2 regions of the Lacicoccus kunmingensis DSM 17847 genome follow, and region 1 is predicted to be linked to the other one. Evidence: riboswitches for the same ligand, from Rfam matches in the RefSeq annotation. Region 1 holds a riboswitch; the other holds the start of a gene.

Region 1 (5,340 bases):
TCTTTGGACATGTATGCTTCGTCCAGGATGTTCGGCAGACGGTGTATATTATGTGTGCCGAAAATGATATCGACGTTCTGATATGATTTGAGAATTTTATTTACCACTGATTCTTCCTGGGCCATGCATCCGCAAACCCCGATCAGTACTTCCGGGTTGTTCTGCTTCACATGTTTCAAGTTACCGATCTCACTGAACACTTTGTTCTCCGCATTTTCACGGATGGCACAAGTGTTCAGCAGGATGACATCCGCATCATCCGTCGTATCCGTATGCTCATATCCGAGTGCCGTAAATATGCCGGCGATGACTTCCGTATCGTGCACGTTCATCTGGCAGCCATATGTTCTGATGTAGAACTTGCGCCCTTTGCCGAGATCTTTAAAGCGTTCATCAATTTCAAAATCTTTATGATACTCAACTTCCGTCTTTCCGCGTCTTCTCGCATCTATTAAATTCGGCGGCTGATAGACATGTTGAAAATATTGGCTGTAGTCTTTTTCTTCTGTTTTCTGTTTGACTTTTGAAGCATCCAGTCTCTGTTCTTCATTCATCTTAAAACCCCATTTACTCCATTGAAATATCTTTATATAGTATATCGGTTTTCATCTGTAATTTAAAGTACATTTGACCGATTACCTTGCATCGGTGACATTAATGAGACTGAATTCAGTTCCCAGGAAGAATGAGACAAAAGCGATTACAATGACCATCGCTACAAATAAAACATCATACTTCGAGAATGAAGTCTGGTAGTAGTACGTTCTCGGTCCGTCATCGAACTGTTTCGCCTCCATTGCGACACCGAGACGGTAGGCCCGTCTGATGCTTTGTGACAATAAAGTGATCACTGTCGTAATGAAGCCTTTCAGTCCTGAAATATGTCTTTTATGGATGAGCGGCTTCCTGACTTTTCTTGCCTGCCTCAGCATCATATACTCGCCGGCTATAATCGGCACCATGCGGATCGCCGCCATGAACGAGTATGCAAATTTCGGCTTTAACCTGAGCTGGATCATCAGGCTGTAAAAGACGTCCGTCAGTTTGGTCGTGAATATGACGAGCGCACCAAAAAACGACAGTGTCAGACCGCGCATCATAATGTGGATCCCTCTTATCAGACTCTCCTCGGTAATATGGATGAGCCCGAAACGGAACAGCGTCGTCGTTCCGGCGCCGTAAAATACCATGTACATCGCTGAAAATGCACCGAACACCAGGAATAATGCCAGCATCACCAAAAGATACCGGAGCCGGATGCCTGACAAAATAACCAAAGCAACGAGCATAATCATTGCCAGATAGAACAGCTGGTTCGGATTATGCATCAAGACAACGAGCAGGAATAACAGCAGGCCAATCAACATTTTAGTGAGCGGATTCGTCTTATCGACGAACGTATAATACTTTTTAATATGCTCAAGCATGACCGTCACCCCGGACTTCCTTAATCCCTTTATTTTCAAGTATCAGCCTTCTTGTCGGATACCTTTCGGTGATGCCGCGGTCGTGAGTGATCATGATGACAGTGACGCCGTCTTCGACACGCTCATAAAACATTTTGAGCAGTTCATATGAAAGTTTTTGGTCGAGACCGAACGTCGGCTCGTCAAAGATCATCACTTCAGGCACACCGCCGGTTGCGGTCGCAACAGACAGACGTCGCTTCTGCCCGGTCGAAATCTCGAGCGGGTGCAGATGACTCACATGATCGAGCCCGATTCTTCTGAGCAGCGCCTCACACTTTTCATGTGCCTCATCAGGCGGGTAATGCATTTCCAGATTGATGAATACTTCATCGTAAACTCTGTTCGTAATAAACTGCAGCTCCGGATTTTGAAAGACGGGATATACCGTACCGGCGATATCTTTCGTCTGTCTGACTTTTTTGCCATTCACAAGAATGATGCCGTCTGACTTGATCAGTTTCATCAGTGCGAGCATCAGACTCGTCTTTCCGGTGCCGTTCTCTCCTTCAATTGTCAGCCATTCACCTTTTTTAATTATTAAATTGTCAATGTTCAAAAGCGTCTCTTTGCTTCTTTTGAGCGTCATGCCGTTTATTTCCATCAGTGTTTCATCATGTGGCTCTATTTTGTTGAAATCAGGCGCATAATCCCATGAGTACGGATGCCATACGCCGTACTCGTTCAACAGCTCAATGTGATTGTTCATAATGGTGCCCGGCGTTTCATCCATGATCAGTTCGCCTGCTGCGTTCATTAAGATGACCCGGTCGACTTTGTCCCAGATTTCATTGACGCGGTGCTCCACAATGACGACGGTTTTATCCGCCCAGACATTTTCAAGCGTCTGCCAAAGCCCGCCGACCGATGCCGCACCAAGCATGCTTGTCGGTTCATCGAGGAGCAGCGTGCCGCTCTTTTGAAGCAGTGCCGAAGCGATTGCGAGACGCTGTTTCATGCCGCCGGATAAATTGTTGATCGGCATCTTAAAATCCGTTTTCAGCCCCACTTTGTCCAGTGCATCCCGGATTTTCTCTTCCATCTCACCCTGCGGGACACTTCTGTTTTCCAAAATGAACGCGAGCTCTTCAACGACGGTCGGCATCGTAAACTGTGAATCCGGATCCTGGAAGACATATGCGGCACCGGTGTCGACATCAAGGACGTCCGCTTTAAAAGGAATGTCCATGCTTCTCGGTATATTGCCGCCGAGCAGATTGAGCAGTGTACTTTTTCCCGAACCTGATGGCCCGAGCATCAGCACCTTTTCTCCGGTGTTTATTTTTATATTCAAATTGCTGAACTGTCTTTTGTCTGTTTCAGGAAATTTCAGCCTGAGGTTCTTTATTTCAATAGCCAAGTCGTCTACAATCCTTCATCGTGATTTAATTTGCGTCCGCCTACAAACTTCAGTACGCCGGTCTCTTTCAATGCCTGGTATATAAGATGTGCAAGCACACCCGCGATTAATGCTGCGCTTAAAATTCTTAACGAGAACATCAATACGATATTCCATGTCGCCACTTCAGCGAGATATCCGTAAAACCAGTCGATTGGCAGTGTAATCAGTGCCGCCGCAATTCCTGCGTATACCGCCGTCATCATCTTTGTGCTTTCATATTTGAACAGGGCAAAAACAATTTCACATGCGAGTCCCTGAAGCAGCGCATAGACGATTAAAAATACATCGAACTGCAGCGTGACAATCGTTTCACCGGCACCTGCCGCAAACTCGGCGAGCAGTGCAACACCCGGCTTCCTCAAAATTAAATACGCAACGACTGCTGCAATGAACCACATGCCGTATGCAAGTTCATTCAAATGCAGTCCGAGCGGCTGAAGCACCGTATACACTGCGCCCCATAGCGAATAAATCACTGCAAATACAAAACCGATGACAACAGTAATGAGTACATCCGTCAAAGTCAGACCGTTTCTTTTTGCCATAACCAAACTCCTAAAATTATATTTCCAAATAAAAAAACACACCGCAAACGTACGGTGTGCATATATGAAATATGCCACTTTCCTACGCTAGCATGATCTAGATCAGGTATAAGGGTAAATCTCAGCCCATGACGGGCACCCCTAGTGGATGTGTTTATTATTCAGTTAATTAGTATGATAGTACACTTAATGTATTTTGTGAAGTTATTTGGCATTTATCATTTCATAGTAGCGGCCTTTTTTCTCAAGGAGCTGTTTTTCCGAACCGGATTCCAGCATCTGTCCCTGTTCCAATACAAATATTCTGTCCACCGCCTTGATTGTGTTCAGACGGTGGGCGATGATGATGCTCGTCCGCCCTTTCATCAGATGCTCGAGCGCTTCCTGGATTTTGAGCTCGGTCACCGTGTCGATACTGGATGTCGCTTCATCAAGAAGGAGGATGGCGGGATCTGTAATGAGTGCACGGGCGATGGAAATCAACTGCTTCTGTCCCTGTGAAATAAACCCTTCATCCAGTTCGAGTACTGTGTCATAACCGTCTTCAAGCTGAACGATGAAGTCATGCGCATTCGCGAGCTTCGCCGCTTCAACCACTTCCTCGTCCGTTGCATCCAGTTTGCCGTAGCGGATATTTTCCCTGATGGTCGATTCGAACAAGTACGGATCCTGCAGGACAAATGCCGTCTGCGAACGGACATTATGACGTTTGTAATCCGTCAGATTCGTTCCGTCGATCAGCACTTCCCCGCCGTCCACTTCGTAGAAACGGGCGAGCAGCTGCATGACCGTCGTCTTGCCGGCGCCCGTCGCACCGATCAGGGCGACAGACTCACCGGCATCGATGGAAAATGACAGATCCCGTATGGTCGGTTCAAACTGTTCCTTGTCATAAGAAAAATACACATTTTTAAAATCGATTTTACCTTCGATCGTCTGATCTTCGATTGTGCCGTCATCGGATTCCTCTTGTGTATCGATAATCTGGAACACGCGCTCAGCACCCGCAATTGCGGACAGCACCTGGTTGAACTGGTTGGACAAATCCGCAAGCGGACGCGTAAACTGCCTTGCAAATTCTGCGAAAATAACAATCGTACCGATCGTCACAAGACCGTCAGTGTAAAGTGCCATCAGACCGCCGGCACCGGCAACGATCGCAAAGCTGATGTTGTTCAGCATGTTCATTATTTTAGGGATGAAACCTGCATAAAGCAACGCCCAGAACGTCACGTGCTTCAGTTTGCCTGCACGTTTCTCAAAATCATCAATCGTCCTGTCTTCCTGAGAGAAGACTTTGACGATTTCCTGGCCGGAGACGACTTCTTCAATGTAGCCGTTCAGCTCTCCGGTCCGCCTTTGTCTCTGTTTATAAAGCGGACCGGTCCTTTTCGTCACGAATGCCACACCGAAGATGAGCACCGGGATGATGGTCATGGTAAGCAGTGTCAGCAGCGGACTTAAATATAACATCACCGAAACTGTACCGATCAGCGTGACTATACTCGTTGTAAACTGGATGAATGACGAGTTCATCGTCTGTGACAATGTTTCAATATCATTCGTCATACGGCTCATCAGTTCACCGTGCTGCCTTTTATCAAAAAATCGGACCGACAGCTCCTGCATATGTGAAAATAAACGGACCCTTAAATTATAGATTGTCCTTTGTGCGAGCCCCACCATCAAAAATGATGCCACGTACTGGGTAACCGATGACATCAGATATACAAAGAAGATGAACACTAATACCCCGATCAGTCCGTCGAACTCCTGGACGACGAGATAGTTGTCCACCGTCTGTCCGACGAGGAACGGACCGGCGATGGTCAATAGACTTGTTATCATCACAACGAAGATGATGAAGTATAATAAACGCCGCTCCCCTCTCATGAATTGCCAGAGGCGGGCCAGCGTCCCCCAGAAA
Region 2 (5,340 bases), on a different contig from region 1:
GCGACAATACATTTTGTCTAAATTGTGAAATGTTTTCGAAAATATTTTTAAAGAGGTAATAAAATGGAAATAACGACACACAGAAAAATTGTCAGATACCAGGACAGGCAATTTTCTGATATAGATGATGTAGTCGCAGAGGAATTCCCGTTGACTATTTATATAAACGATATTGAGTTTGCCACCCTCGTCTGCTCTCCAGAACATCTGCAGGAGCTGGTCATAGGTTTCCTTGCGTCTGAAGGCGCAATCAGATCTTATAAAGACATCAAGTCCATCAACCTTGATGACAGAGGCGGATTCTGTCATATAAAGCTGAATAAATCGATTCCTACAGACCACTTCCAGTATTCCAAACGTATACTCGGCTCATGCTGTGGTAAAAGCCGTCAATTCTACTTTCAGAATGATGTGGACACTGCCAAAGTATCCATGAGTAAGACGACATTGAATCCGGAACAGATAAGCAGACTGATGATTGAAATGCAGACGACAAGCACAATTTTCAAGGAAACCGGCGGCATTCATAATGCAAGTCTCGGAAGCTCTGAAGGCACTGTCGTTCACCGTGGTGATATCGGCCGTCATAACGCTCTGGATAAATTGTACGGCTACTGCGTTGAAAATAATATTTCTGTCAGAGATAAAATACTTGTATTCAGCGGCCGGATTTCATCTGAAGTTTTGACAAAAGCCGCTAAAATAGGTGTTGGAATCGTTCTGAGCAAGTCCGCACCTACAGATCTCGCAGTCGAATTGGCGCATGATCTGAATATTACAGCAGTCGGATTTGTAAGAGGCAATTCATTCAATATCTACAGTCATCCATGGCGTATAAAAGAAAGTGAATAACTTTCAAGTGTATAACCAAGTCAGTTGACTTACATGCTTTACACATTTATCATAAAACTAAGTAAATAACAGTACCACTAGGGGTGCATTTAGCTGAGATAGCAGATTTCTGATAAGCAATTATCAGGAAGTGCTGATCCCTTCGACTTGATCTGGGTAATTCTAGCGTAAGGAAGTGGTTTAGTACATAAATATCAAACAGCTAACCAAATATATTTCTATAGACTATGATGCTCTTTTGGTGTGTGCTGTTATTTATATTACTAAGCCCGCTTCTGCAATGATTTCATTGCCGGAAACGGGCTTTTTATTTTCTATAAAAGGAAGGATGGAGAGGAAATGGCACAAGGTTTACCAATTGCTCTGACGGTTGCAGGAACTGACCCTACAGGCGGCGCCGGTGTTCTGGCAGATATAAAATCTTTTCACTCAAGAGAGGTTTACGGCATGTCGGCAGTCACCTCGCTCACGGCACAAAATACGTTGGGGGTACAGGATGTATTTCATGTCCCCGCAGACTTTCTGGAAGCACAGCTTGAAAGTATATTTTCCGATGAAATTCCTAATGCAATGAAAAGCGGCATGATTGCCACTGAAGAGATGATGAAAGTTTTAAAGGATTACGTCACCAAATATGAAATTCCGCTCGTCATCGATCCGGTCATGATTTCAACATCCGGTCATAACCTGATCAGTGAAGATGCGATAGATTACTTGAAGAATGAACTGCTCCCCGTCGCCTTGACGGTGACTCCAAATATTATGGAAGCGGAAAAGCTTACAGGGGTCGATATCGAAAACGAAGAAGATGTAAGAAAAGCTGCCAAAGTATTCATTGAAGATATCGGCGTGAACAGCGTCATCATAAAGGGGGGGCACTTGAAAGGCGCAGCCGTTGATTACCTGTTTGAAAAAGATAATGAGAGCAGTCTGTCCTCTGACAGAGTGGACACCAATCATACCCATGGAACAGGTTGTACATTTTCAGCAGTCATTACGGCAGAACTGGCTAAAGGTAAATCTTTGGATGATGCTTTCCACATCGGTAAAAATTATATAACCAAAGCCATAGAAGAAACTCCGGAAATCGGCAGAGGCGACGGACCGATAAACCATTTTGCTTATAAAGGAGAATTATAAAATTATGCCATTTATTAAAACACTGCGTGAAGAACCGCCGCTGATTGTGTGCATAACAAACGATGTCGTTAAAAACTTTACTGCCAATGGACTGATTGCCCTCGGTGCATCACCAATTATGAGCGGTGAAAAAGACGAGGCGGAATCACTGATGAAAGTTGCCCACGGATTGTTGATTAATATTGGAACAGCAGACGCACATAAAAAAGAACTGATGTCAGAAATGATTGCCCAGGCAAATAAAAATAACGTTCCTGTAGTATTGGATCCGGTCGGTTATGGTGCCTCCTCCTTCAGAAAAAACCTTGTTGATGAACTGATAGAAAAATACGATATAGACTTCATCAAAGGAAACAGAAGTGAAATGCTCGCTTTATCAGGTGCAGAAGGCACTTCACGAGGCGTGGATTCCACTGAGGAAAGCGATGCGCTTGAAATCGCTGAAAATACCTTCCGTAAATATGAAATACCTGTTCTGGTCACAGGTGAAACAGACGCGGTCGTTACACATGATCAAAAATACACTCTTCATAATGGTCATTATCTGCAAGGCAAGATAACGGGGTCCGGATGCCTTCTCGGCGCTGTCATACTGGCCTTCATCGCCACAAATAACGATGTAAATAACGCTGTTGGCAATGCCGTAAGCTACTATAATCTTTGTGCCGAATCAGCAGCAGAGAAAAACACCGCCGGTCCAGGCACTTTCCTGCCAAATTATATCGATGCGCTGTATTTAAATGATGATGATATCTTAAAAGACAAGGTTGTTAAAATCCATGAATAAAGCTGATTTAAGACTTTATTTTATTTATGGCTCAAATAGCGGAGAGACAAACACAAGCCTTTCCATTATAGAACAGGCATTACAGAGCGGAATCACTTTATTCCAACTGCGGGAAAAAGGACAAGGGGCCCTGACAGGAGAAGCGCTTAAAGACTTTGCTCTTTCAGTACAGGAGCTGACCGCCAGGTACAATGTGCCCTTTATTATTAACGATGATGTAGAGCTGGCACTGGCAGTGAAAGCCGACGGTATCCATATCGGTCAGGATGATATGGACCCTGACAGTTTGCCTGCATATTTCGATGATAAGTTGGTGGGTCTGTCTGTACGCGATGAAACCGAACTTGCCGCAAGCAACCTCGACAATGTCAGTTACATCGGTACAGGTCCAGTATTTCCAACAGGGTCCAAAGACGATGCGGGGGATGCGATAGGTGTTTCCGGGCTGAAGTTGATGCGCCAAAAGATAGGACAGCTGCCGATGGTCGCCATCGGCGGAATAACAGAAAGCAACTATACCGATTGCATTTCTAACGGTGCGGATGGCATCTCAGTAATTTCAGCAATTGCCGAATCAGATGACATTGATCATACCGTCCGTAATTTTTTAGATTAAAAAAACGTCGCCATTAAATGATGGTGACGTTTTAATCTTCATTACGGTATTCCGTATACTCCATTTTTCCAGTATTTAAATTATATTCATTATAATATGAGGACATTATATCAGCGATGATAACCGGCCATCTGATGTCCGTAGCATATTGATGATTGCCCGGATTTTCAGGGTTCCATCTCATTTTATATAACGTATTTTGATAATTGTTGACATAATTATCACTTATGAACTCTGCGCCGCCCAGTATAGCCGCTTCAGGAGACGTCCAGTTTACCTGCTCAGCGTAACTCGCCCCCGCTTCCACTGCTTGTTTATCAAAAGCACCGATGCCGAAAAAATTGTAATAGGTTTCATCTGTTTTAATGCCCTGCGCCAGTTCCGACTGACCATTCCCGGTCTCCAGTTGCGCATGGCTGATCAAGTACAGCACATTGATATCATGTATATTTTGAGCTTCCAAAAAAGTTTCTCCATGGTTTTCAAGTACGCCCTTGCCCTCCAATATCTCATTCAAGATTTCAGTTTCGGCATCCACTTTATCGCGCAAATCCATATGCTGCAGAGGATAATGGTCTTTATCGGTACTCATATATTCTCTGATTTGGTTTTCGTCAGCATCCGTCAACTCGCCATCTTCAATGGTGACATCCTGCGTATTTTTCTCCATATGAGCTGAAACAGCTTCATCAAATGTATATTCAGACTGATAATTTCTATTGCCTGTTGTTTCCGAAACGATAAATGCTATGACAAAAATCCCCATGATGGCACTCAACAACAATAATGGCAAATCGTCTTTATCTTTATTCAACATATTTTTTATCCTTTTCCTTTGTATACTTGTATGGCATAAAAGCAATACCATAAAAAAGTAAGCATCAAATATGATGCTTACTTTTAGTCATACCCGCGAGTGAGATTAATGAATCCACCATCTTGCCGATTCTTTGCTTCATCTCATTACTTAGTTCGCTATACTTGCCATTTTCATCTTTCTTATAATCGGAACTGCTTGCACAGAGCTGGGTCGGCAGAGCCAGCGCATGCAGTCCTCTCATTACTATTCTCAGCTGGGCCAGCGGATCTGTGTTCCGCATACCGCCGCTTGTACAGTACAGGGCGACCGGCTTTTCTTCAAACTGATCAAATGATAAATGGTCCAAAGCATTTTTCAATATCCCTGAAAATGAAGTATGGAAGTTCGGCGTTCCAATTATTATGGCATCCGCTTTAGTCGCAATCTGTTTAAATTCCTCAAGTTCTTTTGTACCAGGATGCCCGAGTAATGGAATATCCCATTGGCATAAATCAATTATTTCCACGTGGTTTTCAGGCTGTTCAATCTGAGCTTTTATTTCTTCTGCTAAAAAAGCTGTACTTGAACCTGGAAATGGACTCCCGGAAATAATCAGCAGATTCATAAGTTTGCTCCTTTATAAAAAATATTTAGTATATTAATAATAACATTTTTCATACAGCTATTCACATACGTCAAAAGAAGTAAAAAAAAAAGAGACTTTATCAGTCTCAGTTCATCAATTTATGATTCAATTCCTGCAACTTACCTAATGTATCTTCTGGTAAATCTTCGAGTTTTATTTCTTCGTCAACAATTTTCTGTGCTAAGTTCATATCGACACCTACAGCTCGACTGATTTGGTATGCAGTTAGTTTTTCCACGAGGAGTGAAAGGTTCAATTCAGTGTTCATAATGTCACCTTCTTCATAAGTATCGAAATATCAATAACTTATTATACCACAGATTCCATGAACTTCAACTATATGCTCAATACATTCAATTCATTTCTCGACATGCCCGAACAACGCATTTTCCAAATGATGAATTTTATTGATCACTTCCGGACTGAAGTCCGAAACATCAATTTCTTCATTCAAAACAGCTTCGACCTGTTCTATTGTTATTTCTAAAGCTTCGCTTAGT

Evidence for each region. Region 1 has a riboswitch for thiamine pyrophosphate ahead of BO48_RS00790 (ECF transporter S component). Riboswitches for the same ligand answer to the same signal wherever they lie in the genome.
Region 2: it holds a riboswitch for thiamine pyrophosphate, as region 1 does, so the genes downstream of both, thiD (bifunctional hydroxymethylpyrimidine kinase/phosphomethylpyrimidine kinase) here and BO48_RS00790 (ECF transporter S component) in region 1, are expected to answer to the same signal.

Annotation. Positions count from the first base shown of each region.
Region 1 covers NZ_JCANUC010000001.1:161,202-166,541, reverse strand. The annotation lists gene miaB (tRNA (N6-isopentenyl adenosine(37)-C2)-methylthiotransferase MiaB) at 1-554, opposite strand, end outside; gene BO48_RS00800 (energy-coupling factor transporter transmembrane component T family protein) at 636-1,427, opposite strand; gene BO48_RS00795 (ABC transporter ATP-binding protein) at 1,420-2,826, opposite strand; gene BO48_RS00790 (ECF transporter S component) at 2,832-3,413, opposite strand; TPP riboswitch at 3,476-3,566, opposite strand; gene BO48_RS00785 (ABC transporter ATP-binding protein) at 3,618-5,340, opposite strand, start outside.
Region 2 covers NZ_JCANUC010000012.1:217-5,556, forward strand. The annotation lists gene fdhD (formate dehydrogenase accessory sulfurtransferase FdhD) at 64-852, shown strand; TPP riboswitch at 922-1,043, shown strand; gene thiD (bifunctional hydroxymethylpyrimidine kinase/phosphomethylpyrimidine kinase) at 1,192-1,992, shown strand; gene thiM (hydroxyethylthiazole kinase) at 1,997-2,779, shown strand; gene thiE (thiamine phosphate synthase) at 2,772-3,395, shown strand; gene BO48_RS11265 (N-acetylglucosaminidase) at 3,427-4,212, opposite strand; gene BO48_RS11270 (NADPH-dependent FMN reductase) at 4,277-4,819, opposite strand; gene BO48_RS11275 (hypothetical protein) at 4,926-5,108, opposite strand; gene BO48_RS11280 (hypothetical protein) at 5,199-5,340, opposite strand, start outside.